One region of the Paenibacillus sp. J22R67 genome, then DNA from elsewhere that is predicted to be linked to it. Evidence: riboswitches for the same ligand, from Rfam matches in the RefSeq annotation. Region 1 holds a riboswitch; the other holds the start of a gene.
What was found. Region 1 has a riboswitch for thiamine pyrophosphate ahead of AC58VC_RS29660 (ECF transporter S component). Riboswitches for the same ligand answer to the same signal wherever they lie in the genome.

Region 1 (22,461 bases):
GATAAAAGCAATCCACATCAACGCCTGCAGCGATGAAACTGAGAACGTAACCGCAGCCAGTACGACGAAGAAGGAGGCTCCCGCATTTACGCCCAGCACGCTTGGTGACGCCAACGGATTGCGGGTTAGCGTTTGCATCAGAGCACCGGCAATGGCCAAGCTGGCGCCAACCGCTGAGGCAATGCAAGCTCTCGGTAATCTTGTCGTGCGCAAAATAATTTGCTCATTCACTGTCTCGTCATAGTGAAAAATCGACGACCACGCCGTCGCCATATCGTACCGCGTAGTGCCAAAAAGAATGCTCGCGACAAAGCATCCGAGCATAACAAGGACAAAAACCAGCAACCAACCAGCTCTCCATAAGCTCGTTTTATTAAAATTCATCTCGAGAGTCTCCCTATGCTCGTAAAGGAATGAGCAATTAGATCGCTCATTCCTTTACGTATTTCATTATTTAATATCAAAGTATTTGTAGAGGTCAGCCAACATGGCTTGAGCAGCCATCGAGCCTCCCGCCAAGTTCCATGTAATTGCGTCAACTTTGAAGTACTTGCCGTTCTTAACACCCTTTAGATTTTTCCAGAGAGGATGCGCGGTCCAATCGTTCTGGGATTTCTCAACCGCTGGCTCTTCAGCATTCAGCCTTGTGATGTCGAATATGTAATCCCCATCCAGCGATGACATTTGTTCCTTGGTCGTCAAGTTCAGAACAGCCTTGCCTGGTTCAAGGATTTGCGCTTTCGGACGCGCTAGGCCTAATTCTTTGAAGATCGTACCGGCAAAACCTGTTGCATAGAAACGTGAGCTGCCGTCTCTTTCAAAGCGGACGATCGAAACTTCCGTTTTCGCCAGTTTATCACCTGCTTTTTGCTTAAATTCGGCAACCTTCTTATCCCAATCGGCGAGGATTTTATCCCCTTCTTCTTTCTTGTACAGCGCGTCAGAGGCATATTTCAAATTCGCTTTCCAGTCGAAAATTTCTTCAGTAATAATCGTTGGCGCGACGCTGCTAAGCTGCGGGTAAAGCTTCTCATGACGGGCTTTCGTCCCGATAATCAGATCCGGCTTAAGCGCAATGATTGCCTCGATGTTCGGCTGCGTCTCTTCCCCAAGATCCTTCACCCCGTCCATCTTGGCGCGAAGATAGTTGTACCATGGCTTCTCTTCCCAAGATTGAACCGAACCTACCGGTTTCACACCTAGATGAGCGGTAATATCCGTCATGCCGTTGAACAAAACGACAACGCGCTCAGGTTTCTTCTTGAGCGTCACTGTACCCATCGCATGCTTGATCGTTTTCTCTCCTGTATCCGTCTGTGGTGCGGCAGTTGCTGCCGGAGCGGCAGGACTGCTTGCGCTTTCCTTCGTTGTCGTTGCGGATGTTCCGCAGGCCGATAGTGCAAGTGTCAACACTAAGGCAAGTACGAATTGTAATGCTCTCATTTTCTTTCTTCCTCCTTGTTCAGCAAGGCAACCAAAGACGATGATCGAGTCATCTCTATTTGAATGCGAATGCTAGCCCCTATTTAATTGATAATAATTATCATTATCATTATATAGGGGTAATTTAGCATTGTACATATCCGATTTTATCTATTTTCTTGTCTTATTCTTTCCCATGTGTGGTAAATGAGCGACTTCAGTCCTAGGCTGCGTATCAGATGAAGCAGAAATTAACACCAAAAAGAGGCTGTCCCAAGTCATCCAATGACCGCGCAACAGCCTCTCCTATCCTCCGTTTACACCCGGTAACGGTCAACTGCTTGTTGAAGCTGCCCTGCCATGTCAGACAACGTCCTGGAGGAGGTAGAGAACTCCTCCATCATAGCAAGCTGTTCTTCATTCGCTGCCGCTGAATCCTGGCTCGCAGCTGCACCTATATTCGCTGACTCTGTAACGCGCTCCATATGCGTAACGACTTCGTCGCTACGGGTCGTGACTTGAGCGATCGCTGCGCTCACATCCTCCACTTTCATTAAGACCCCGCCAAATGCTTCTTTCATCGACAAAAGCGAATCATTCACTTGCTGCGAAGCAATCACACCGTCTTCCGTCAGCTTCATACCTTGACTCATCGCCGTATCCACGTCCCCTGCTTTGCCCTCGATCTCATTCAGAAGACTTGCGATTTGTTTCGCCGCATCATTCGTTTGCCCGGATAGCTTCTGTACCTCTCCCGCTACAATACTGAATCCTCTGCCCGCTTCCCCCGCTCTGGCAGCTTCAATAGCAGCATTCAAGGCCAACATGTTTGTTTGCTTCGCAATCTCCGTAATAACACGAATGATGGAGCTTATTTGACCACAGCTGTAGCGTAGTTCGTTCGCAGTTGTCCCAGCCGCCAAAACTTTGTCAGAAACAAGCCCTATTCGCTCCCGCATTCTCTCTACAGCATCCATTCCGGCTATTGAAGCATCTGCCGCCGATTCCGCCAGCTGCGCCATATGACGACTGTCTTCGCTAATAGCAGCCATTTCATCTTTCACAACCTGGATGGTATATAACGTCTCTGTGACAATCGCTACTTGCTCTTGGATGCCTTGCGACAAAGAGTCTGTCGAAACAGCAATCGTTTCCGCAGCCAGCTTGCTTTGCTCAGCATTGCTGGCGAACTGCTCAGCCTGCTGTGTGAGGACATGCGCGCCTTGCTGAACATTCCCGATAAATGCTCGCAGGCTGATTAACATGGATTGGAACGAGCGCTGCAAATTACCGACTTCATCTTTCGAAACAACACTCTCTAATGAAATGGAAAGATTGCCTGCTTCCGCTTCGGCCATGAGCTGCTGCATCGCATGCAGCGGTCTGATAATGAGCGCAGACAGCCATCTGCCTATCACATAAAAAATCCCGATCGCGCAAATCGAAGAGATAATCAATGTCCAGATCAAGCGCTGATACTGCTGGTTACGCTCTTTGTTTAACGTCTCTGAAGTTTCCAGCCGGTCCTGCTGCAAGCTGTCCATATAACCGCCGATGTCCTCCATCTTGCTTTTGATCCGTGTTTTATAGTATTGATAAGCCTCTTGTGTCTGCCCTGTTGCCGACAAAGTCTCCACTTTTCGCTGATCTTCCTCATAGGCGACTAGTGCTGCCTTTAACTTAGACATCCATAATGTCCCTACGGGTTCCCCCTCCAAGGATTCTTCGTAATCCTTCAATAACTGACTGGTTTTTACGCGAGTTTTGGTGATCTCATTATCTAGAACGTTCTTGTAGTGGCTATCCGGTGTTAAAATATGTTCCAGGAGCCTATCGTTCATGGTATGAACGTTGCTCTCCACTTCATTAATCCAAGTTGTTGGCAAATAATCGCTTTCGTACATCTTTTCCGCTTTTTTGTTGATATCACTGAGAAAAAAGAAGCTTGTCACCGTCAGGATGATGAGGAAAACGACAGCCAACATATTCAACGCCAATATTTTCATACTAATTTTTAAATTTCCCACCACGCCCATAAACCTGATCTTCTTCACTTTCTCATCTCCCCATGAGTAATCTGCTTTAAATATACAGGTCATTCAAAAAGTTAACAATAAACACAACTGAATTTTATTTATTTTATTTTTATTAATTGCTTTTTGTTGTTTTACGAAAAAGTAGAACTAGATTTATCATCCTAAGGTTAAAATTCGGTAGATATTGTGACAGCTATTCATTTCATCCCATTAATATCCGATACTAAATAGGTTCCCAGTTTTTTATTCATAACTTATTACGGAACGATATCGGAGGGATTATTAACGTGAGGTTTAGACACAGCAAGTGGTTATCCTTGGTCTTCATTTTCATTCTAGCCAGTCAATCTTTAGTCGCAGGAAACGCCTTTGCCGCTGATGAGATTTCCAAACTCGTCCTGAACAAGAATGAGCTTGCTTTGCAAGTTGGGGATACTGCGAATCTGACAGCAACCGCTATTTTCGTAAGTGGATCTACCGAGAATGCAACGGTCAAAACGGATTGGAATTCCGGCACGACAGATGTTGCTTCCGTCTATGCAGGTGTAGTGACAGCCAAAAAAGAAGGAAAAGCCGTTATTACCGCTACTTATATGGGTAAAACCGAGATCGTGAATGTCACTGTAAGCAAAAAAGTAAAATCGTTAACGACAGACAAACGCTCTCTCGAGCTGCGTCTTAATGCAACAGAACAGCTATTAATTACCGCCTACTACGATGACGGCACATCCGAGAATGTGACGAATAAAGCAGACTACACGGTAGATACAAGCTCTATCGTTACGGTTACGAACGGTTTGGTTAAGGGACAAAATCCGGGAAGTGCAACCGTAACGGTCAAATATATGAATCAATCACTAACCCTGCCTGTTGATGTTGAGGTTGTCCGCCGGATTGACGCTGAAAGCTCAAGCGTATCCTTACTGCTGAACGGAACAGCAGATATTAAAATTATGGCAACTTATCCGAACGGCGACATTGCCGACGTCTCAGAGAAAGTTGTCTGGACAACAGATAAAGCCAATGTTGCTGATGCTATCAAGGGCAAGGTTACGGGCTATAGTGCGGGAAAGGCCAACTTAACGGCAACTTACGGCACTAAATCTACGACGATAACGGTTGATGTAGATAGCACCCTTAAACTTGAATTAGATAAGCAGAATTTGCTTCTGAAGAAAAATACTTCTGGTGAATTGAAATTAACCGCTACCTATGCTGATGGAAAAACGGAAGATATCACAGATCGCGCCGAGTGGGCGTCCAGTGACGAGGATATCGTCCAAGTTTCAAAAGGAAAGCTCTCTGCGATCGCAATCGGCGAAGCGAAGGTTTACGCGAAATACGGGGATAAAGCCGTTGTAGCCAATATAGACGTGGAAGTTCCGCGCCGATTGGTTGTAGATACCGATCTTGTTTCCTTGCAAGCAGGAACAGATCAAACCCTAGTTCTTTATGCTACCTATGCTGACGGCACAAGCGCAGACGTTACGCAAAGCGCCGAGTGGAGCGTGGATGATGAGAATGTTGCTTTCGTCATCAAAGGAAAAATCACGACTTACAAAGCCGGCGTCGCTACAATAACAGCGAAATACGGCGGCAAAACAACGACCACGAAAGTGGAAGTCGATATCCCTACCATCATCACACCAACCAAGAAAACCGTTAACCTACAAATCGGCGGTTCCGATAAAATCAAATTAATGGCTTCTTTCAAAGACGGACGTGAGGTTGATGTCACGAGCAAAGCCGAGTGGACAACCAGCTCCAAGGATATTGCCGAGGCACGGGACGGCGAAATCTTCGGTCTTGCGACCGGCGCAGCGACCATTACTGCGAAATATGGAACACGCACAGCGGTCATTCAAGTGTCTGTAGGCGTTTTGAAGACCCTCACGATTAGCCAGGAAAAACTGATTATGAAAAAAGGCGACTCAGTTACCTTGAAAGCCGAAGCCCTTTACACCGATGAAACGAAAAAAGATGTTACCTCCGACGTGATCTGGACCAGCAGCAATGTGAAATCGGCGACGGTTGACGGCGGAGTAGTGAAGGCTATCGCTTCTGGAGAAGCTACATTGACAGCTCAGCTAGACAGCAAAACAGTAACTATTCCTGTCCAAATCGATATGGCAAGCGATCTTACGGCGAATGTAGCTAATCTAGTTTTTGATATGAATGAAACACGTACTATCGTTCTGACGGCTACAGATTCCTCAGGTGCATCGCGTACAGTTACCAACGATGCAGAGTGGAAATCAAGCAATAGCGCTATTGTGCTAGTGTCCAAAGGGGTTGTAACCCCGGTATCACGTGGGAAAGCAACCATTACCGCAACTTATGGCGGTAAAAATATTTCTATACCGGTTGAAATCGGCGTAGTTGCAGGACTCGTTGCGGATAAGACTTTCATCGTGACCAAAAGAGGCGATCAAGTTCAAATTAAATTGACCGCGACGCTCTCGAACGGCACAACCAAAGATGTCACGGAATCCGCGACATGGAAAGTTAGCGCCTATAAGCTGGGTACCGTTACGAATGGACTGTTCACACCAACAGCTTCAGGTAAAACGACAATCACCGGATCTTTCGGCGGCAAAATGGTTGCCATTCCAGTGGAAATCGACTCTCTTAAATATTTGAAAACCGATGTTGTCAAAGTCGAGCTCAAAGAAGGCAGCACAGCCAACATCGAAGCTCTAGCCACATACACGGATGGATCAGAAGAGGAAGTCACGAAGCCAGCTTTGTGGACATCGTCGAATATCATGATCGCGGATGTGAAAGACGGCATTATCAAAGCAACCGGCAAAGGAACTGCGAGAATTACAGTGACGTATTCTAACATGAGAACAACGGTTCAAGTGACAGTTACCAAATAAAACAAAGGCTATCCCTCAAGTAGATACTTCTACTTCGGGATAGCCCTTTTTTTATGTCATAACACTCGCCTGAATTCCATAATTTGTACTATACTTAATAGGTATTTATTTGCTCAGGAGAGGATTGATATTATGTTCGGTAGAGTAGCAGCTGACATTCTGGGGTTAAGTGATGTAGGTTCAGTGATTAAGCCTGAAAATTACGATAAGGTAGATAGCGATGATTACGTTCTGCATGAGGATAACGAGAAGATTTTCTTTTTGATTAAGTCCAAGTCGGATGAATACTGCTTCACGAATCAAGCTTTAATTCATCTCGACGGCACAAGCGCCGTAAGCAAGAAACGTGTGCTGCACCGCTACCCTTACAGCAAATATGCCATTTCCCAAGTTTCCTTGGAAACAGCAGGCACGGTGGATCTCGATGTGGAGATCAAATTCGTGCTGGGTTCCGTCATCTTCTCCATTGATGTGCACAAAAAGCATGTAGAAGAATTGAAGGACCTGTATAAAGCCCTGATCAAAATTTCGGAAATCACGCAGGAAAATGAGCACTTCCTTGACTATGCGAAGCAAAGTATCGAGCTGGCTTCCGCCACATTAAACCGTACGACGAAAACCGAAGGGCAGAAGCTTTCCGAGGAATTCAAGATGGTCAATCAAGGCGCTTTCGACTGGCTCGTGAGCACGCATAAGCAGTACAAAGTGAAGGATTTCGGTTTTGTTTTTGAGAAATTCATTAATCAATAGTATGTCCTAATTTGTTGATACATAAGTTTTCGTACATAGGGGAATATATCCATACCTGCATTTACAGGCTACTATTTAAGAAGTGCTTGGAGGTATGGACCATGTTTCCCCGATTTGTAAAACTAGCTTTGATTTCTTTTCTGTGCATTACCGTCCTGCTTGGGGCTCATCATTATCGGAAACATCCGCATAATCAACAAATGGTATCCAATGCTGGAGGCTGGGAGGCGGCCAAGCAAGGTTCACCTACTTTTTATCAGACAAATCCATTCGGTATGCCTGGCGCAGACTCAAGGCTGCATATGACTACGGATATGAATCAGCATGCCGCGGCCTATGGACTTACACCGCCAACCTCGATGAAGGCTTTAATGGTTCATACGCAGGAAAAAGCAGATAAGGGATGGGGCGGTTGGAGTTATATCGGCCTGTTGGGACTGCTAGGGCTGCTCGGCATCAGAAGCCGTTCGGAGTCTACTTATTCAGAATAAACGATTAAAGGAGCACTGTTTCCGGTTTGGGAAGCAGGCTCCTTTTCATTTGCGAACGCAATACGGACAAATGTCTAATGTTTGGACTTTTGTCCATCGCTGTTATAAACTAAAGATAGTCAACGATCGAAAGGAGCCATTTCATGGATCGTGAACAGCAAATTTTAGCGCTCATTCGTCAGAATCCATTCATCTCTCAGCATGAAATTGCCAGCATCATCGGTATTTCAAGGTCCGCTGTCGCCGGCTACATCGCTGCCCTGACCAAGAAGGGGACGATTCGCGGGCGTGCTTACGTGACATCGGATGAGAATACGGTCATGTGTATCGGCGGTGCGAACCTAGACAGCAAAGCGACTAGCAAGCAAGCCATTCGCCTAGCCTCTTCGAATCCAGTCACCGTAACGGAATCCTGCGGGGGTGTTGCCCGCAATATCGCGGAGACGCTGGCAGGACTAGCATGCGGGGCGGCGCTGCTCACGGTTGTTGGCGATGACAAGGCCGGCCAATGGGTGTTGGAAGAAACGCGGAAGCGCGGCGTTGACGTCAGCCAAGCCATCGTACTCCAAGGTGAAAACACCGGAACGTACACGGCTCTGCTCGACGCGACAGGCGAGATGTTTCTCGCTTTTGCTAATATGGACATCTACGATAAATGTACACCAGCCCTGCTCCGGGACAAATGGCCGCATGTAGCCTCTGCCAAGCTCGTCATTGCGGATACGAATTTACCCGCTGAGACACTTGCCGAACTGATTGATCGGTGCAGGGAAGAAAACCTACCGCTATTTATTGATCCTGTCTCTTCGGAAAAGGCCAAAAAACTGCCGCAAGAACTGCACGGTGTAACGGCGATTTTCCCCAATTTGGAGGAAGCTTGCCAACTGGCAGGTATCGCGCCAGACAGCAATAGCAGCAACGACGATTATAGCCTGATTACAGGAGCGATCCGCGCACGCGGCGTCCGTCATGTCTTCCTTACACTCGGCAGCCAAGGCGTGATATATGCTGGCGAGGAAGGCGAGCGGCATTTCCCGCCCATTCCCACCAAGGTTGTGGAGGTCACCGGCGCAGGCGATGCTTTTGTCGCTGGTATTGCTTATGGGGTCATGCGGCAATCCACCTATATGGAATCCTGCATTTACGGACTCGCCGCTTCTCACATTACACTGCAAACCGATCAATCTGTCGCGAGCGAACTGACGGTAGAACGACTGCAACATACCTTACTTCACCTGACAAAAGGAGACGAATCCACATTATGAATACAACTTACCTAACGTTTACTGATGAAGTTAAAGAGGCTTTGGCAAACAATAAACCTGTCGTGGCGCTAGAGACCACAATCATTTCTCACGGGATGCCTTATCCGCAAAACATAGAAATGGCCAAAAAGGTTGAACAAATTATCCGCGATAACGGTGCCGTTCCGGCTACGATCGGGATCATGGATGGCAAGATCAAAATCGGCTTGAATGAGCAGGAGCTCGAAGCTTTTGCGACGAATCCACATGTGGAAAAAGTCAGCCGCCGCGACTTCCCCTACATCCTCTCATCCGGCCAAATCGGCGCGACAACCGTTGCAGCCACAATGATCGGCGCGGCGCTGGCGGGCATCGAAGTATTCGCTACCGGCGGCATTGGCGGCGTTCACCGTGAGGGCGAAGTGACGATGGACGTCTCCGCCGACTTGACGGAACTGGCACAGACGAACGTTGCCGTTGTCTGCGCAGGCGTGAAGTCCATTCTTGATATTGGCCGCACGCTCGAGTATTTGGAAACCCACGGCGTTCCCGTGGTTGGTTATAAGACGAGCGAGTTCCCGTCCTTCTACGCCCGCGAAAGCGGCTACGGCGTAGACTTCCGCCTCGATGAGGCAGCAGGCATTGCGGCCATGCTCCGCACGAAGTGGGAGCTCGGCCTTGCCGGAGGCGCCATCATCGCCAATCCGGTCCCTGCGGAATCCGCTATGGACCATGTCGAGATCGAAAGCTTCATCCAGCAGGCGCTTGCTGAAGCCAAAGATCAGAACGTGACCGGCAAGAAGGTCACGCCTTTCCTGCTAGCGCGCATCAAACAGCTGACCGAAGGTCGCAGCTTAGAGACGAATATCGCGCTGGTGTACCACAATGCCGAAACCGCCGCGAAGGTTGCGGTTGCGCTGAAGAACTAACAAAGCTAACCCTCCATCTCCACAATATTTGTGGAAATCGGAGGGTTTTCTTACATACAAAAAGTGCAGTAAATTCAGCTCGCGCCAGCGACTTAAGGCCAAATCATGTAAAACCTACATCTAATTCCATCAAATCCCCCCATTCAAGGCGATAAAACGAAAATTTGATGTACATATTACATGACTTTCTCTCAAGTCGCGTAAGCACGGAGAATTTGCTGCACTTTTTGTAGTCATTTAATCAGCGAACCCTATTCGCTGACCCAAAGTGTTTTTTGCTCGAATGGGGTGCGCACAGCTCTCGACGGAGCCATGTCCGGGTAGCCGAGGTAAACGAAGCCTACGAGCTCCTCTTTCGCGCCTAGGCCGAAGGCTTCGCGCATCTTCGTATGATAGGTCGGCGCTCCCGTCCGCCAGATTGTGCCCAGACCAAGCGCGTGCGCGGTCAGAAGCATATTGTGGACAGCAGCATGTGCAGCCGCGTATTCTTCAATCTCTGGCACAATGGCTTGTGCAGAAGGCGTAACCGCCACAGCGATAACCACTGGCGCGCGGAATGCTTTCTTCATCTGAGCACCTTTTAGCACAGCCAACTCTTCCTCAGTCAATGCCGGATCAGCTTCAGAGGCCGCTACCTCAGCATAGCCCTTCCCTAACAGTCCCCGACCTTCGCCCGTCATCACCCAAAATCTCCACGGTTCAGTATGGCAATGGTTTGGCGCCCAAGTGCCTGCTTCCAATATTTCTTCAATCAGCGCTTTGTCAACAGGGTCTTGTTTCACTTTCCCGATACTCCGGCGATTGCGAATGGCTTCTTTTAATTCCATGTTTCTCCCACTCCACTCCTTGAATTACACTTCATTATGTTCCTACTCTAAGTCTATTGTGATATGAGCGATCCTGCAACAGCAAACATACAGGTCATTCAAAAATAATGGAATAGGACAACAAGACGATAAGAAAACCTAATGGGTCGGGGTAATCTCTTGCTCCATCAGGCTTGGGTATCTAGTGAGAATTTCTTTGGGAAGCTTAGCAGAACTACAGAAACTTTTTTAGCCATAATGACGTCTATGTTAGATGAAAGTGAAAAAATAGCGGACTATCGTTCACTTTTAGCACTCTCGCTCTTCGACTGCCAAGAATTTGACAATGACAAGGGCTATCAGGCAAGCTATAGTTATAGCAACAGTACGAACAAAAATGCTTGCTAGAATCATAATCATATATTTATACCTAGGAGGTACTACATCTAAATGAAAAAACTAACGATGATCGCGACAGCTGCTATGGCTTTCTCTTTATTAACTTCCGCTGTCCTAACTCACCCAGCTTCTGCTGCTGGCAAAACGAGTGCTGATTTCACCGATTTGACCGGTGTCGATGCTTCATTAAAAGCCAAAATCGATGCTATGCTGGCATCCGATATATTCGAAGGCGTATCCGACAACACGTTCGGCATTACGCAAAATATGACTCGCGCACAATTTGCAAAAGTAGCAACACTTATCTATGACATTCCTGTAGATCTTACTGTTAAGGTGTCCAGCTTTACCGATGTTCAGGCGGACGATTCCGCTAACGGTTGGGCAATTCCTTACATCGAGGCTGCGAAAAAAGCCGGACTTATCGACGGTATTACCGACACAACTTTCGTTCCTGGCGATTCCGTAACTGCGGGTCAGCTCGATACTTTGCTTCTTAAAGGACTTGGGAAAACAGTTTCCGTAACAGGTACACCTTGGTACGCGGATGCCGTGAAACAGGCCACAGAGCTTGGCATTCATCCTTCTGGCAAATCCGGAGATCAAGCTGCTAACCGCGCTGACCTTGTTACAAGCTCTTATGTTGCACAGCAAGCTTTTGACAATGACAACCAAGCACTCATTTCGATCTCAAAAGTTCAAGCTTCATCCGACTATAAACAAGTTCAAGTTACACTGAACAAAAAAGTAGACACAACAGCAGCAACTCTCACGCTTAAAAATGGTACCACAACCGTTCCTGCAACGACGACTTGGTCGACAGATGGCCTTACAGCAACACTTGCAGTTGACTCTGCCCTTGCCGTGGGTGATTATACAGTAACACTTGGCGGACTTGATGCATCTACGATCAAAACAGCTACTGGAAGCTTCAGCGTAGCTCCTGTCGACACTGGCAATGTTTCTATTGAAGATAACTACACATTGGCAGCTGTCATCGATAGCGGGCTGACAGATTCAGCGACTGGTTCGATCACTAAGGCGATTGCCGAGGATCCTACACAAAGTAAATTTGCTAAAGAAATCAAAATTCAAGTAAAAAACGCTAGCGGCGACATTGTTGCCGTTCCGGGGATTGTTCAGTCCGCATTCTCATCGAACTCTGGTATTGCTAAAGTAGGTGTTTCTGCTGACCATCACGCTTACGTACTCGGCAACAAAGCTGGTACCGCAGATGTCACTGTGGTTGTCAAAATCGGTAACAACGATTCCAAACAACTGCACGTAGCTGTAACGGTTACTAACGATGCTATTAGTGTGAAAGAAATTAAAGCAGATGAAACTTCCATCACCAAAACGATGACGGTTAGTAACGGCGTCTACACAGCTGATATTAATCCATATACGGAGATGGATCTTACTCTGACAGACAATTTTGGCAACGAATATGAAAACACAGAGATTGCAGATTACAACTTTGGACTAGGTACACTTGTTGTCACCAGAGCTGTAAAAGGTAACGGAGTTGACCCAGTAGGTACTGTAACGGTAAGCGAAAATGGGCTAGTTCACGTTGAAGGCAATGTCGTGTCTTTTGAATTGTCAGTTATAGCACCATCAGGCGAACAAGCAGTAAGCTATGTAACGCTAAAACGCAACTAATCACTTTTACGGCCGCCCCTAAGTAGTTAATCTACTTGAGGGCGGCTTTTTTTGCGTTCAGCGCGGCTCATGCACCAACACGCCTATTTTACATATATTGCTAATGCGCACTTTAGCTCAATTTTCCCAAGAAAAGGGGTCCGTCCCATGTACAACTACCCTGCTTATTACTTTGAACAACAGCCCTTCTATCCTTATCCCCCGACTGTACCTGCTTCCCCCAATTATCGACTTTATGGCTTAAATGAACATCAAGATCAGCCAGAAGTTTGGTCAGGTTGGGAGCAGCATTATCCCCATTTATATACAAATACGACCATAGCCCGTGATTATCCAACCGTCGATTCTAAAATACTTTCTAACTCGATTGCGTCTTCTAATCATCTGCTCAAGGACGCTTCCCTTCTCGTTCAAAAGCTTGCTGAACCCGCCATCGCTCGTGAGTTAATGACGCAGGCTCAGCAAGGAAATCAAAAAGAAGTGGATCGTATCGTCCACTCCTTCGGCTGCAAATCTATTGTTGTGACCAGCTATTCACCAAGCTCCGTGAAGTTTACAATTAATCCCCAATCGAATGACATGCCTTGCTGTGAGGTTACGCTATCGCTCAAATGGGGTCAATAGGCCACTTCGTCTATCGTACGTCAAAGGCATGCCAAATCGGTAACGCCGTCCCCGCCCAAAACGCGAATGCAACAAGAAGAAGCCAGTAAACCATAAAATAAATATCTAACTTGGAGTAGCTGGATTGATAGTAATAAGTCCGTTTGGTATGTGTGGAGAAACGCTTCGCTTCCATCGCCACAGCTGTTCGGTGAGCGCGGCGGATACTCTGGGCAAGGAGTGGAATGGCGTACATGCGCATCGTTGTGTACCAGCCTGTTAGCCAGTTGCGCCTCCGTTTCCTGCCTCGCACCTTAAGTGCATAGCGCAGTGTTTGGAATTCCTCCACCATAAGCGGCAGCATGCGCAGAGCGGCAAGGAAGCTGTAGGCGTACTTCGGCGCCACCTTCCACTGCTGCATCAGTGCATAAAACAGGGCAACCGGCCGGGTCGTCAAGCTGAACAGCAAACCGACAGCCGCGACCTGGAGACCTCGGAAACCCAGATGCAAGCCTCGGTAGAAGCTTTCTTCCGTGATTCGAATGAATCCGAGGCGAAACCACTCCGTGTCCCCGTTGCCGAACATCATCATCCCCGCCGCAGAGGAGATGAAGATGAGCAGGAACGGCGAAGCATACAGCAGCAGACGGTGCAGCGGCTGGCCTGAAAAAAGGAACAGCGGCACCAGCGCACCCGCTGTTAAATACATCATTGTATTCAGATTATGCGTGAATACAACAAGAACAAACAGAAGCAGGGATAGGACAAGCTTCACTCCTGGATTGACCCGATGCAGCCAGGTTTCACGGTACGTGAACGTTATTTGCATACCACCGGCGCTCCTTCCCTGGCGTGTGTTGCGAAAGTCGCAGACTGTTCCTTCACACAGCCGGCTTCAACCTGCCAAACGCGCGTGGCACAGCGTTTGACGATCTCCTCATCGTGCGTCACCATCACGATGACTGTGCCCCCTGCGCGCAGCCGTTCCAGCTGCTCCAGCATGCGCATCGTACCGCGTGCGTCGAGCCCGAAGGTGGGCTCATCCAGCAGCAGGATACGCGGGCTGCGAACCATCGCAGAAGCTACGCTTAAGCGGCGCTTCTGGCCCATCGAGAGCTGGAACGGATGCCGCTTGCGCAGCGCGAGCAGATCGTACTGCCGCAGCAGCTCCTCCAGAGCAGCCTGCTGTGCGCCTTTCCCCTCCTCCGCCTCCGGCAAGGAGTAGAGCAGCTCTTCTTCCACCGAATTCGTCACGAATTGGAATTCGGGGTTTTGAAACACGAAGCCGACTTGCTCGGCAAGCTGCTCGATTCTGCTGCCCTTCACACCGTCGATCCAGCAGCTGCCCTTCGTCGGGATGAGCCGCATAATGGCGAGCAGGAGCGAGCTTTTGCCTGCGCCGTTAGCACCAATGACCGTGATCCAGTCACCGAAATAAACATTCAAGTTATCCACAGAGGTCTTGATTTGTCCGCCGCGAAGCCCTGTGAAATCGCAAAAAGACATGATTGGCTGCCGATTCTCAGCAGCAACATCAGCTTTACCCTCCACAGCCGCCTTATTCCCACTTAAGCGTTCGATACGGCTATCGTCCCAAACGCCAGGATACCAAATGCCATAGTCGGCTAACTGCTTTTTATACCGTTCAAACACGACTTGTGGAGAGCCATCAGCCAGTATCTCTCCTTCTGGAGAGATGACAATCAGGCGATCAATGAGATCGAGTATGCCGCTGATTTTATGCTCCACAATGACTAAGGTTTTATCAGCGCTAATGGACCGGATCGTTTCCCATACTAGCCCCGTGCCCTCTTCATCTAACAGCGCCGTAGGCTCATCCAGAAATAGTACTTCAGGCTCCAAGGCGAGGACACTTGCAATCGCCAACCGCTGTTTCATCCCCTGTGACAGTTGGTTGATTAAGGTATGAGCATCTTCCAGCTGCAGCCCCACTAAGAACAGATAATGCGCAATTCGCTCCGGCATTTCCTCACGGGGGACCTGCCTATTTTCCAAAACAAAAGCAATTTCCTCATCCACATAAGGCATGCAGAACTGAGCGTCTGGATCTTGAAACACATACCCCCAGCGACTTGGCGTTACAAGTTTATCCGCCTTAAGCGGAATCTCGATAATATCGGGGACGATCCCGCTCAGCACTTGCAGCAGCGTCGATTTGCCGCAGCCGCTTGGCCCGAGCAGCAGCACCTTTTCCCCTGGCATCACCGAAAAGGAAACCCCTTGAAATAACAGGGGGACCTCCTCACCAGGATATTTTAAACGCAGGTTGGTAACACCGATTGCCTCGCTCATCACGCATTACCCCAGTACATCGTAATCTTTCTTAGAAACGGGACGAACTAAGTTAAGCACTCCGGTACGAGCCAATGCTTTGGCCAAGTAATAGGCGAATACGCCAGCGATAATGGCAGAACCAGCGAGACGAAGTCCAATAAATAAGCAATAATTCCAGAAGGTTAGCTGATCAATATAGCCATAATATTTATCTATAAACAGGGAGAGCACGGCGGACGCGAATGACGCGAGCACCGTTACACCCACATTCGCCCGACGATACAGGAAAAGCGCGAAGATCAGTTCTGCTCCAAGCCCCTGAAGGATGCCGTATGCAAGCGTCGCTGCCCCCCATGTTCCTCCAAAAAGCGCTTCAATCGTCGCGGCTGCAACTTCCGCCAATAACGCGACCCCTGGCTTCCTAATAACCAGAAAAGCAAATGTGGCCGCCATGAACCACATACCGTAACTTAGCTGATCGACGTGCAGACCGATCGGTTTGAGACTGTCATATATCGGACCCCATATGCGATAAATCACCCCAAATACAGCCGCGATCACGATCGTGACCAAGATGTCGGTCAATTTTAACCCTTTTGCTCTTGTTTCTTTTTGTGCCATTTCTTCTTCCCACTCCTTCTCTTGGATCCAATTTGTAAAATGAGATAGACGAACACGACAAAAAAAGCCTACCGGGATGCGGCAGGCATAAAATTAGTGCAGAAAGGCACTCCAATTCTCTACGCTGGCATTACCCAGATCAGATTAACGGTCAGTGGCATAGGGCCACTATCTCAGCCTGACTTCATCAAGCACCCGTGTTGCTATTCATTTGGCTTAACTGTATCGGATTAACCGATATTTGGCAATGCCTTTGGGGAAATTATTTTTCATTATTTTTCAATCAAAAGCTTTAGATCCAGCGTCAATCCATACAGCTGGCGGATGCTGTCAACTATATCTTCCACCCGCTTCTGCTGAACTTCCGCACTAGCAAGTACTTGCTGCACGGATGCGGCCGACTCTTCGGTTATCGCTGCGACAGATGTCATTTCCTCAGCAACCTTCTGGGACGACATTTGCAATTGCTGATTCATACGCTGTAAATTCTCCGCTTGCTCCATGACTTCCGCTGTATTTATGTTAATAACTTCGAATAGCTGATCAACACTTTCCGCTGATTTTTTACCCGATTCTACCGCTATTTTACCATCTGCCACTTTCTCTACGGCTATTTCAACTTTTTGCTGAATAGAGCCCAGAATCTCTGAGATATCTGTTGAAGCCACGTGTGCGTTCTGCGCAAGCTTCCGAATCTCGCCAGCAACCACGGCAAAACCTTTACCATGTTCTCCTGCTCGAGCAGCTTCAATGGAAGCATTGAGGGAGAGGAGATTCGTTTGTTTAGCAATGTCGGCAATCGTTGTTACGATATTTCCAATTTTCACATTTTCTTCGTTCACTTCATTCATGATGTTCGACGTTTCCGTTACGATGACGGTAATGTCCTTGATTTTATGCGTCAGATCTTCCATTTGATTCTTGCCTTCATTCGTTATACGGGCTGTATCGCGGGACCTGCTGCTCATTGTATCCGATGCGGAGGAGGTCATCTCCACCGTCTCATTCACTTCCTGGATTGCCGTTGTTATGTCTGTGATGGAAGTTGCTTGCGACTCAATGCCAATCGAGATCTCTTGGAAAGCCGCAACGACTTCTTCTGTGATTCTACCGGTTACGGATGCATTGTCATGAAGCGTATTACTGGAAGTTCCTAGTACCTCCGTTGTCGTACGGATACCTGTCAGTACCTCTTCCGTCTTCATCCTCGACACCTCAGACTCCCGAGCACTCTGGGCTACACGGCTTAATAATCTGCTTCCAATCTGACCTTGACCAATAAGCGCCATGATCACTAGCACATAAAAAACATTGATCGCAATGTAGTCAATTGGACCTGACAACGTGGAACAGAAGTAGTTCAAATTAACGATCCCGATCACCCCATTAAGCAGCAGTGGCCTATAATCCATATACAAGGAGACAAGCGCTAAACTTAAATACAAGATAAGCATGCTCGACAAAGTCACATTATGTGTCATAAAGAAATATGAAATCACATTAAGGCCTATGGCAATGACATACTTGGTATAAGTGACCCCGATTTTCCTCCAGATCAGCAACGTACACAGCAGCGCAATAGGCGCTCCAAAAGCGAGTAACGTCGTTACTACTCCCATAGATCTGTAGGAAGCTCCCATTCCTAACACCAAACAAGCCCACAATAGCTTCACCATTAATGCGTTTCTTTTATGTAGTTCTAGCAACTGTGCTGTCATCTGGTCATCCCCCTTTTTTTTCTACAAAAACAGACATTTTGTTACATGATTCAACATTGATAAGGGAAATTCCTCCTTTTTTCAAGCTGGAGACGGGAACATCACAAAGAATTTGACTTCTTGTCTCTATCGAAACTACAATATGTAGTGTATGAAGGAATATAAACGTAAAGGAGCTCATATCAAATGGACAATTCCACCATGCAGAGCGGATCGGATATTACTGCAATTTTGCTTTATATAGGGGCAGCCCTTTTCATTGTGGCCATCATTGGTTATGTGCTTGCCGCTAAGACGAACAAAGCGAACACGAGCAAGCTTAAAAAGGCCGAGAAACAGGCCCTCCACAAAAAGCGCAAGACCTGGCTGATTCTCTCCCATACTCTGTTGATTTTGGCCGTCTGCTCTTTGGGAACTTCTCTGATCCAGTCCTCATCCAACAAATATAGCGTAGATAAGCTTAATTATAATGCGCCCATAGAGGTCACCACGGATAAAGATTACGGGCGCGGTCACGATGAGGGTATGCTGACCTACGAGATGAAAATTCCAACTTCAGGCACGCACAGTCCGCATGACTTGAAGTTCGGCTTTTACAAGGAAAGACCGACGTATGCGATGCTTGTCCATAATTTAGAGCATGGCGATATCATTATCTATTACCATCCCGATGCGCCTCAAGAGCTCAAGGACCGTCTCGAATATTTAAGCCATTTCAAGCAAGCGGGCGCTGGTGTGCTGGCTGTACCTAATCCAGATGTGCCCAGCGATAAAGAGGTTGTCGTAACCGCCTGGACGAAGACGATGCAGCTTCCAAAGTTTGACGAAGCCAGCGTCGGCACTTTCATTTACCAGAATATTGATAAAGGTCCTGAAAAGATCCCACCTGAAGTGCGTCGCGGCGGCGGAACGATGTAAGTCAAAGGACCAATTCTCTCTACTTACGAACATTCTCGCGATCAGAGACCAAATCAGTTGGCACTAGTCCCGTTAATCTTTTAAACACACGATAAAAATAAGACGGATCATTGTAGCCGATGAAATCGGATATTTCCGTCACCGTTAATGCCGAATGCCTGAGCATGTAGACAGCCGTTTTGATCCTGGCAGCATGCACGCATTCACTGATCGTCTGGCCGGTCACTTTGCGAAAAAGGGTCGCCGCGTAGTTCGGTGATCTACTAATGCAAGTACCCAACTCCTCCTTGGTGACATGCTCCCGGTAATGGTTCTGGATATAGCTCTTCATGTGCTCGACTAGTTGCAGTGTAGCACTCGTTGCAGACTCCTGGTCCCACTCTCTATGCAAATAAACGAACAGCTCTGTTAGCAGCGCTTCACACAGCGTCTGATAATAGGGCTGTTTGTCTTGCCATTGCTGGTGGATATGGCGCAGCCGGTCGAGAATCAGTTCATACTTGCTCGTGAACCGGCTTGCGGCTCCGGACAGCTTGAAAAGCGGGAATGACGCTTGAACAGCTTCCGGATCAAATTGAACGACATATTTTTCGTGCAGCATGGTTGGAACACTTCGCCCGTAAAAGGGAATACTGCTCGGGATGAGCAGCCATTGCCCCTTCTCCAGCACTTGTTTTTTTTCCTCGATCCAATAAACGCAGCGGCCGTAAGTAACAAATACAAGCGTCCAATCCTGGCACGTCTCCTGTGATTCCCCGTACCAATTGCTGCTTTTATCATACGTGTAACTTGTTACCTTCATTTTCCACCGCCTGAATACTATATTTCATATAGCATACTATATTTCATAGAGTTTTGTCGAAAAAAGGCATATAATGAAGCCAAAATTGATTCGTCCACTACGAAAGGAAGTCCTGAACAATGCGTAAAACGAAGATTATTTGCACCATGGGACCTGCTTGCGATTCGATCCCGACTCTGAAGGAATTAATCCGCTCCGGTATGAGCGTTGCCCGACTAAATATGGCGCACGGCGATTTGGAAGAGCACCGCGGACGCATTCAGCGCGTACGTCAAGCCGCTCAGGAGTTAGGGGTTGTCGTGCCGATTCTGATGGATATCAAAGGACCGGAAATCCGCATCGGACAACTGAAAGATGCTTCTTATGATTTGAAAACCGGTGATCGCATCGTCTTGACGACAGAACAAATCATTGGCGACGGCAGCCGTGTTTCTGTGAATTACCCTGGCCTCCCGCAGGACGTTAAACCAGGCAACCTTATCCTCATCGATGACGGCTCCATTGAGCTTCGTGTTGAAGCAATCGATGGCACGGAAGTGATCTGCAGCGTCTTGAACCAAAGTGTTCTGAAGCAGCGCAAAGGTGTGAACTTGCCAGGTGTACGCACATCTCTACCGGGTGTAACAGAGCGTGACGTGATGCACATTAAATTCGGTGTCGAAGAAAATATCTCCATCGTCGCGATGTCCTTCGTACGTAACGGCAACGATGTTCAGGAAGTTCGCGGAATTCTAGAGCAGCATGGCGCAGGCCATACACCGATTATCTCAAAAATTGAGAACGAAGAAGGCATGACGAACTTCGCTTCAATTCTTGAGGCTTCTGACGGTATCATGGTTGCGCGCGGTGATCTTGGGGTAGAAATTCCTACAGAAGAAGTGCCGATCGCGCAAAAAGATATGATCCGTGCTTGTAATCTAGCCGGCAAGCCGGTTATTACAGCAACGCAAATGCTTGACTCCATGCAGCGTAACCCGCGTCCGACGCGCGCTGAAGTGAGCGATGTCGCGAACGCCGTACTTGACGGCAGTGACATGGTCATGCTTTCCGGCGAAACCGCCGCGGGTAAATATCCCGTCGAGTCCGTGACGATGATGGCGACAATTGCCGAGCGCGTTGAGCAAACAATGGAGCGCAGCTCCATGATCGACGCACAGCTGCAATCGAACAATGAAGTGACGGAAGTGCTGTGCCAAGCGGTTGTATCCTCCGCGAATAAACTGAAGGCTGCGGCGATTCTGACACCGACAGAGAGCGGCTTCACCGCACGGATGATCGCCAAGTATCGTCCGGAAGCACCGATAATCGCGGTGACTTCCAACGAGTACGCAATTAATTTGCTTAGCATGGTACAGGGTGTGATCCCGATCTATGGCGAGTTCTGCGACTCAACCGATGCGATGATTCGTTCGGCTATCACTCAGGCCGAAACGCTCGGCTATGTGAAAAAGGGCGACCTTACTGTCGTTTCCGCAGGTGTTCCTGTAGGGAAATCGGGGACTACGAACCTGTTGAAGGTTGAGCGGGTTTAAGTTGGTTTCGTTTATAGATAAAACAAATCGGACAGAGATAAAGACACCTTTCGGGTGTCTTTTCTTGCTTTTTATGCCTTAAAATATTAGCTAGAGGGCACATTAACGATAACTTTATAAGTCACTTTTAACGGGAGGTTCCATGATTATCCGACTCGGCTTCGTATCGATTGCACTCGCGATTTTTAATAATACACCTAGCTCGACGTTTACGTATAAGCTGTTCTCCCAGCGTCCGCGTGAGGAAGCCATTCAGCGTGCGATTGCTATCGGTCGCAAGAACCTCGAGGCAACGCAGCGCATCCTCTTTTACAATGCCGCTCATGGCATTCGCTTGTTTCGTCTCTCTTCGTCGCTCATTCCCTTAGCCACTCATCCAGATGTGCAAATTGACGTAGCCAGCGAATACAAAGACGAGCTCAAAAAGCTCGGCGACTTCACTCAGGCGCATGACATTCGCCTCAGCATGCATCCCAACCAGTTCACGCTGTTGAACGGGAGTGACTCGGTCGTAGCGGCTGCGATTCAAGATTTGCGGTACCATGCGGCGATTCTCGATGGGATGGGACTTGATGAATCGGCCATCATCAACATCCACGTCGGAGGCGTGTACGGTGACAAAGGAGCCGCGACGGAGCGGCTGTTCGCGAAGACACCCGAGGTGCCGGATCCTATCATGCGGCGGCTCACTTTTGAAAATGACGATAAAACCTACACGCTCGAGGAAACCCTCGCCGTGAGCCAGAAGCTCCAGCGTCCCTGCATGCTGGATTTGCATCATGATTGGTGCAACCCTTCGGGGGCCACGCCTCAGGAGCTGCTCCCGCAGATCGCGAAGACTTGGGGCGATATCCCCATGAAAATTCATGTTTCGTCTCCGAAGTCTCCAAAGGATACGAAGGAATTCCGCTCCCATGCTGACTACATCGAGCCGGAGCAGTTGGTCGCTTTTCTCAAAAGCTGCAAGGAAGCAGGACTGGGCCGCGTCGACGTCATGATTGAGGCGAAGATGAAGGATCTTTCCTTGTTCCGGCTGGCGGAACAGCTCAGCAAGATCCGTGGCATTAAGCGGATTGATGGCGGCATTTTGCAGTGGTAGAGGTGGAAGAAAAAGAGAAAGAGAAAGACGGTAGAATTAAGCGGTTCCGCTTGGTTCTGCCGTCTTTTTGTATGCTATGAAAGCTAGTTTGGCCGAGTGGAGCTAAGCTAGCAGAGAGCTGATGCTATTAGGGAGTCGGTCTACTGAGCGGCTGGACAGCTGATGAGCCGCACCACTGAACAGCCGTTCAGCTCATTAGCTGAGCAGCTGGGTTGCCGACAAATTGATTACTTGTATTAACGCCGATTACTCCTG
Region 2 (6,078 bases), on a different contig from region 1:
TGAAGCCGTCCTCGGAGGCGATTCAGCGAAGCGAAGGCGGGGAGTCTGAGGAGGAAGAGCTGCAGATGAAATCATCCGACGGTGGAGCGTTTGAGGCAGGGGCTTCCGTTGAATCGCAGATTAAATCCAAGCAAGGCAGCGGCAGTAAGATGGATGCGCAGATTCAGGCAAAGATGGAATCAGCCTTTAATGCGGATTTCAGCAATGTGAACATCCATAATGATTCCGAGTCGTCGAAGCTTAATGCTTCGTTAGGTGCGGAGGCATTTGCGACAGGGAATGATATCTTTTTCCGTGAAGGTCGATATAACCCAGATTCGCATCAAGGTCAGGAGCTGCTTGGACATGAGTTAACGCATGTCATCCAACAGCGTGGCGGCAAATAAGTGAATTCCCGGATGAGCAACAGGATTAATGATGTCGCCTGTTGCTTTTTTGCATGCATGAGTGGGCCTGTCATAGTCACAGCTTGTTAGAAACGTTGGGACTAAGTATATTTGCACTTGAGAAAGTTAAGAATGATCAGATTAAATGAATAAGCAGCCTAGTTGAAGCATTGGGCATAAGAAAGTAGGAGGGCGGACACATATGCTGCCAGATCATGTACATACGCGTCATTTCACGCAGTTAGGGCTTTTAAAAGAGATTTTGGATGAGACAGGCCTTGCCACCAATTTGTTGGAGAAATCAGAAGCGATTCCGCTTCATGTGCTGATGGCAGGTTTTCAGGAGGATAAAAAAGAGCGGGAACGCTTTCTGCATTTTAGCTTTTTACCATTGAATGACGAAGAGATCGCTGCGATCCAGTTGCTGCAAATTTACAGTACACTTCCTTTTCACCTCGAAGAAGGTAAACGCGATGAGGTTGCCGCTGTTCTGCTTGAGATCAATACGCGATTGCCGATTGGCCATTTTGGCATTAATGAGCATAACGAGCTGCATTACCGCTACGTGTACAGTATTTCGGCTGCACGCTCTTTTGACAGCGAAGAAGTGCTGGAAATTTTGAGCTTATTCGTTTATATGTGTGATATGTTTGCCGATCACGTCGAGCTGGTGGCTAGCGGTGAAGCTGATGCCGAGCAGGTTGTTCAGGCACTTAGAGGTTAACTATGAACTAAAAAAGGGCTGTCCCAGATGTAGATGAGTCTACTGATGGGAGGCCCTTTTTGGCGTTCAGATAGAGCTACAGGGAACTGGAGTCCGCTATCTAAGCGAAGTCGGCCCATTCTGCTGTATGAGCGGAACTACAGGACCTTATTTGCCCATTGGACCCGCATATTACTCAGAAAACGGCGGAATAGCGAACCACAGTTCCCACTTACCTGGAAAAAGGCTGCCTTTTGGATAAATAAAGGCCTGTGGTTCCTCTAAAGTGGATCTCGCTGCTTTATTTCACTCTCTCCTGCAAAAGCTCAACAAGCTGTTTGCCCGGATCTTTCATTTGCCCGCCGTTGGCAAAGCCATTGCCCCCGGCAGGACGGTTGCCGCCTGCTTTGCCGCCGTTCTCACGAGGCTGCTTCCCAGCGTCCGTGCCTTCTGAACCGGCTGCTGCATTCGGTGAAGCTGAGGGTGAAGCTGAAGGTGAGGCTGAGGCTGAGGCTGAGGCATCCGGTTTCCCGCCTTTTTGCCCGCCACCATTCCCGCGCGTGCCATCTCCTTGATTTCCGCCGCCATTCCCCCGATTAGCCATCCGGTTCGCGGAGTCGTCGATGAACTTCTTCTGAGCGTCCGTCAGCTTTTCGAGCAGCTTGGTTTTGTTGTCATCGCTGAGCTCAGCTTTGGTCTCAATATCCTGCGCAACAGGCAGCATGACTTGGGCTTGCTCCTTGGTAATCGCAAGTCCTTCAGCCTTGTCCATCATGAGAAGCGTCTGGAAGGTGCTGAACAATTGTCTCTGCGCCTGACTCATGGCGGGACGATTCTGCCCCTGCTTGCCATCTGCTGTGGACTGCGCGTTCTGCGGCGAAGACTGCCCAGGCTGCGCTGTGCTTGTCGCTGCTGACTGAGGCGAAGCTTGATTGCCGCAACCGCTAAGCAAAGCGGGAATAAGGATGCATAAGCCGGCTATTTGTTTCATTTTCATATATCTATGTACCACTCCTATCCTTGATCTTCCACCTCATTGTACGGCGCAATTATGAAAAAAAAGCGAAGGGAAGCTGAATTGTAGATAAAAGTTAGCTTAAAGATGGCTGAGTGTGCAAAAAAAAGAAGCCGCACAGGCTGCTCCTTTGTCAAACTTGTTTGGCACGATTCATAGTCAGATTAGGCCTATCACTTTTCAGGGCGTATCTTCTGTTCAAAAGAAAACCAAATAACGACGCCAACGACTGCTGGAACAGCATCCCGAGCACAACGGGAATCGCCACAGGAGGCGGAAAATACGCTACAGCAAGCACGGCACCGGCACTAATATTTCGCATTCCACTGTTAAAAGTGAGCGCCACGACGACGTCCTGATCCCACTTCATCAGCTTCGCGACAATCCATCCCAGGATGTAGCCGAGGGAAGCGAGAGCTAGTACAAAACCAGCCAAACCAAGCAGTTTGGCATTAAAATCACGCAAGTATGGCGCGATAACAGAGCTGTTAATAGCGACAACGATGCCCATGCATATTTTCGAAAAGGGACTTAGACGGCCGCTCCATTGCTCCTTAATTTTGCCTTTTGTCCATTGATTGAGCAGCATGCCTAGGATGGAAGGGACGACGATCATGAAGAATAGACCCTTCATCATGGCAAAAGTGTCCATTTGGACTTTCGTGCCGATTAGCGCAGAGAGTGTATAAGGGACAACAAACGGTGAAAGAACGGTATCCGTAAGAATAATGGAGAGCGTCAGCACGATATTTCCACGATAAATAGCTACCCACACGAAGCTTGTTATGCCTGTTGGAATAGCTGCGGCCAGAATGAGTCCAGTGATGGTTAACGGTTCATGGCTGTAAACAGCGTGTCCGAGCCCAAGCGCAAGCAGTGGCATGCCAGCATGCAGAATCAGCAGCGTAGCAATGAGTGGGAGGGGCTGAACGATAACTTTAACAAATTCCTTGAAGCTGGAGCTGATGCTGCCCGAAAACGTCATAAAGGCAAACAGCCAAGGCGATAAGAAGGTAAAGCCGGATAAATGACTGCCGAGCAAAACACCGACAAGCACGCTGACCGGCGTGATGAGCGGCAAGATTTTTTCTAGTTGGCGATTCAAATGTGAGAGCATCTAGTGTGTTCATCCTTCCTGACAATGGATAATAAAGGCCGAGGTTTGCGTTCTCCCTATTATAAGAGCAATAGGTTCAGGCGACTAGGATAAGATGGGATGGAAATTTCTATTTCCAACGACTGGATACCGTGTTATGATAATGAACAAATGAATACGAATGTATCCCTAGGGGCGCCGCAAGGCTGAGACAGAGCAATCTGAACCCTTTGAACCTGAACTGGGTCATACCAGCGGAGGAAAGTGGAAACCGGACTTTGGCGCCTCATTTATGCATGGTTATTATGCGGGCAACCTACAACCACTTTTCTTAGGGAAAGTGGTTTTTTTGCGTCTTAATTGGCGCTGCGGAGTGCCTTGGCTATCGATACAACGGTTCAAAGTGAGGAGGAGGACTTTAATGTCCGATTGCGAGCTGCATGTGATATCGAACGGCAAGCTGGGATGGAAGGATATGGCGGCGATTGCTGCCCAGATTCATCCTTATGTCACGGCGATTCATATTCGCGAGAAAACGAGGCCGATGGATGAAGTTTATATGGGCGTACAGTATTTGCTTGAAAAAGGCGTACCTGCGCAAACCCTCTGTATCAACGGCTACCCTTGGATGGCAGCTGCTGCCGGGCTTGGCGGTTTGCACCTTCCCGAAAGCTCCCCGCAGCTGCTGGGGATAAGAGAGAGCTACCAAAGCGTGCATCGAACGGGAGTCTCCGTACATAGCGTAGAGGAAGCTGTGAAGCGCGAGCGGGAGGGGGCGGATTACGTCTTGTACGGTCATATTTTTGCCACGAATTCAAAGTTGGGTGTTGGGCCAAGAGGGCTTGAACAACTGCGGAAGGTTGCCGAGCAGGTCACGATTCCAGTTATCGCGATCGGTGGCATGACACCAGCAAGAGTAAGGCCTGTATTAGCAGCGGGAGCTTCCGGCATTGCGGTGATGAGTGGCATCTGGGAGGCGGCAGACCCTGTGGAAACGGTAAAAGCTTATATCCGAGAATTGCAGCTAGAAGAAACCAGAGGTGAAAGATATGAAGCATACGAGTGATGTGATCATCGTTGGCGGAGGTGTGATAGGCGCTTCCATCGCCTATCACTTGGCGAAGCGAGGCCAGACCGTCACGCTGCTGGAGCGCAGCAGACTAGGGACCGAGGCCTCGGCTGCCGCAGCCGGCATGCTCGGAGCGCAGTCCGAGATGGAGGACACAGGGCCCCTGTTCCAGTGGGCCCGGCATAGCAGAGCGATGTTCCCCGAGCTAAGCGGGGAACTGAGAAGCCTCACGGGCATCGATATCGGTCTCGTCCGTGAAGGGCTACTGAACGTCGCGCTCAGCGACGCTCAGGAACAGGAGCTGCGCGCGCGGGAGAAGCTCCAACGCGCAGCGGGCGAAAGAGCGGAGTGGCTGAGCGCAGCCGCAGCCGCAGAGCTCGAACCCGCGCTGAGCAAGGCGACGCGGGGAGCTTTGTACCTGCCGGGAGATGGGCAGGTGGAGGCGCCGCAGCTGGCGGCGGCCTTCGCGCAGGCAGCGCGGGTGCTCGGGGCGAAGCTGCAAGAATTCGCTCAAGTGCAAGGGCTGCTGACGGAGCGCGACCGCGTCATCGGCGTAATGACGAGCGAGGGACCGCTGTATAGCGACCGCGTTGTTGTAGCGGCCGGGACATGGAGCGGTCAGTTCCTCGCCGGCAGCGGGATCGACCTTCCGGTGTATCCCGTGAAAGGGGAGTGCTTCTCGGTTCTAACAGAGAAGAGTGAGCTGCAGAAGACCCTGTTCACGCCAGGGTGCTATATCGTCCCCAAAGCGGGCGGCCGGCTGCTTGTCGGCGCAACGGTTGTGCCGAACAGCTACGACCGCAAGGTGTCGCTGGCAGGGCTGTCAGAGCTGATGGCGAGAGCGAAGCAATTAATGCCCGCAATCGGCGAAGCAGAATGGGAGAAAGCTTGGTCAGGTCTGCGCCCGCAGACACCAGACGGCATGCCGTACATCGGGGAAATCCCGATGTATAAGGGGTTATTTACGGCTTGCGGGCATTACCGCAATGGTATTTTGCTTAGCCCGATCACGGGGAAGGTTATAGCTCAGCTCGTTTCAGGTGAGGACTTAGGTGCCTTGCAAGCTAACCTGTCTGCTTTTAGCCCCGATTTGACGGGTACATCGAAGCGGGCGGAAGGCGTGCAACGAAAAGGAGAGGAGCTGCAAAGCATTGAAGCTGCACATTAACGGACAAAGCGTCGAGGTTCCGGATACGATTCGGACCATTGAGGAATTGCTAGCGCATTTTGAGCTGCAGGAGAAAATGCTCGTCGTCGAGCATAATCAAAACATTTTACAAAAAGAAGATCACGAGAAATCGGCATTATCAGAGGGACATAAAATCGAAATCGTTCATTTTGTTGGAGGGGGATAATTAACCATGTTAAAAATCGGTCCATATGAATTTCGTTCAAGATTACTATTAGGCACAGGCAAATTCCCAAACTTTGATATTCAGAAGCAGGCTGTTGATGTGAGCGAATCGCAGATTTTGACGTTTGCGGTGCGGCGGATGAACATTTTTGAGGCGAGCCAACCGAATTTCTTATCCATGCTGGATGTGTCGAACTTCACGTTGCTGCCGAACACGGCGGGGGCTAAGACAGCGGAGGAAGCCGTGCGTATTGCCAAGTTGGCGAAGGCATCCGGGCTTTGCGACATGATTAAGGTAGAAGTCATTGGTGATGAGATGACGCTGCTGCCTGACCCGGTTGAAACATTGAAAGCGTCTGAAATGCTGCTCGAAGAAGGCTTCATCGTGCTGCCCTATACGTCGGATGACGTGTTATTGGCAAAACGCCTGCAAGCACTTGGGGTGCATGCTATCA

Region 2: linked by a shared signal. The riboswitch ahead of AC58VC_RS38280 (thiamine phosphate synthase) and the one ahead of AC58VC_RS29660 (ECF transporter S component) in region 1 are both predicted to bind thiamine pyrophosphate.

The regions. Positions count from the first base shown of each region.
Region 1 covers NZ_JCAUAX010000010.1:175,624-198,084, forward strand. Annotated here, with positions in the region: gene AC58VC_RS29595 (FecCD family ABC transporter permease) at 1-384, opposite strand, end outside; gene AC58VC_RS29600 (ABC transporter substrate-binding protein) at 451-1,443, opposite strand; gene AC58VC_RS29605 (methyl-accepting chemotaxis protein) at 1,740-3,476, opposite strand; gene AC58VC_RS29610 (Ig-like domain-containing protein) at 3,746-6,337, shown strand; gene AC58VC_RS29615 (PH domain-containing protein) at 6,470-7,087, shown strand; gene AC58VC_RS29620 (hypothetical protein) at 7,189-7,578, shown strand; gene AC58VC_RS29625 (carbohydrate kinase) at 7,722-8,843, shown strand; gene AC58VC_RS29630 (pseudouridine-5'-phosphate glycosidase) at 8,840-9,751, shown strand; gene AC58VC_RS29635 (nitroreductase family protein) at 10,003-10,578, opposite strand; gene AC58VC_RS29640 (S-layer homology domain-containing protein) at 11,008-12,618, shown strand; gene AC58VC_RS29645 (YuzC family spore coat inner layer protein) at 12,766-13,242, shown strand; gene AC58VC_RS29650 (energy-coupling factor transporter transmembrane component T family protein) at 13,253-14,050, opposite strand; gene AC58VC_RS29655 (ABC transporter ATP-binding protein) at 14,041-15,534, opposite strand; gene AC58VC_RS29660 (ECF transporter S component) at 15,541-16,137, opposite strand; TPP riboswitch at 16,237-16,346, opposite strand; gene AC58VC_RS29665 (methyl-accepting chemotaxis protein) at 16,410-17,855, opposite strand; gene AC58VC_RS29670 (DUF3105 domain-containing protein) at 18,042-18,773, shown strand; gene AC58VC_RS29675 (AraC family transcriptional regulator) at 18,793-19,575, opposite strand; gene pyk (pyruvate kinase) at 19,695-21,107, shown strand; gene uvsE (UV DNA damage repair endonuclease UvsE) at 21,250-22,206, shown strand.
Region 2 covers NZ_JCAUAX010000032.1:161-6,238, forward strand. Annotated here, with positions in the region: partial or broken gene AC58VC_RS38260 (eCIS core domain-containing protein) at 1-386, shown strand, start outside; gene AC58VC_RS38265 (YbjN domain-containing protein) at 589-1,110, shown strand; gene AC58VC_RS38270 (hypothetical protein) at 1,391-2,086, opposite strand; gene AC58VC_RS38275 (bile acid:sodium symporter family protein) at 2,238-3,221, opposite strand; TPP riboswitch at 3,382-3,480, shown strand; gene AC58VC_RS38280 (thiamine phosphate synthase) at 3,622-4,266, shown strand; gene thiO (glycine oxidase ThiO) at 4,250-5,437, shown strand; gene thiS (sulfur carrier protein ThiS) at 5,421-5,624, shown strand; gene AC58VC_RS38295 (thiazole synthase) at 5,631-6,078, shown strand, end outside.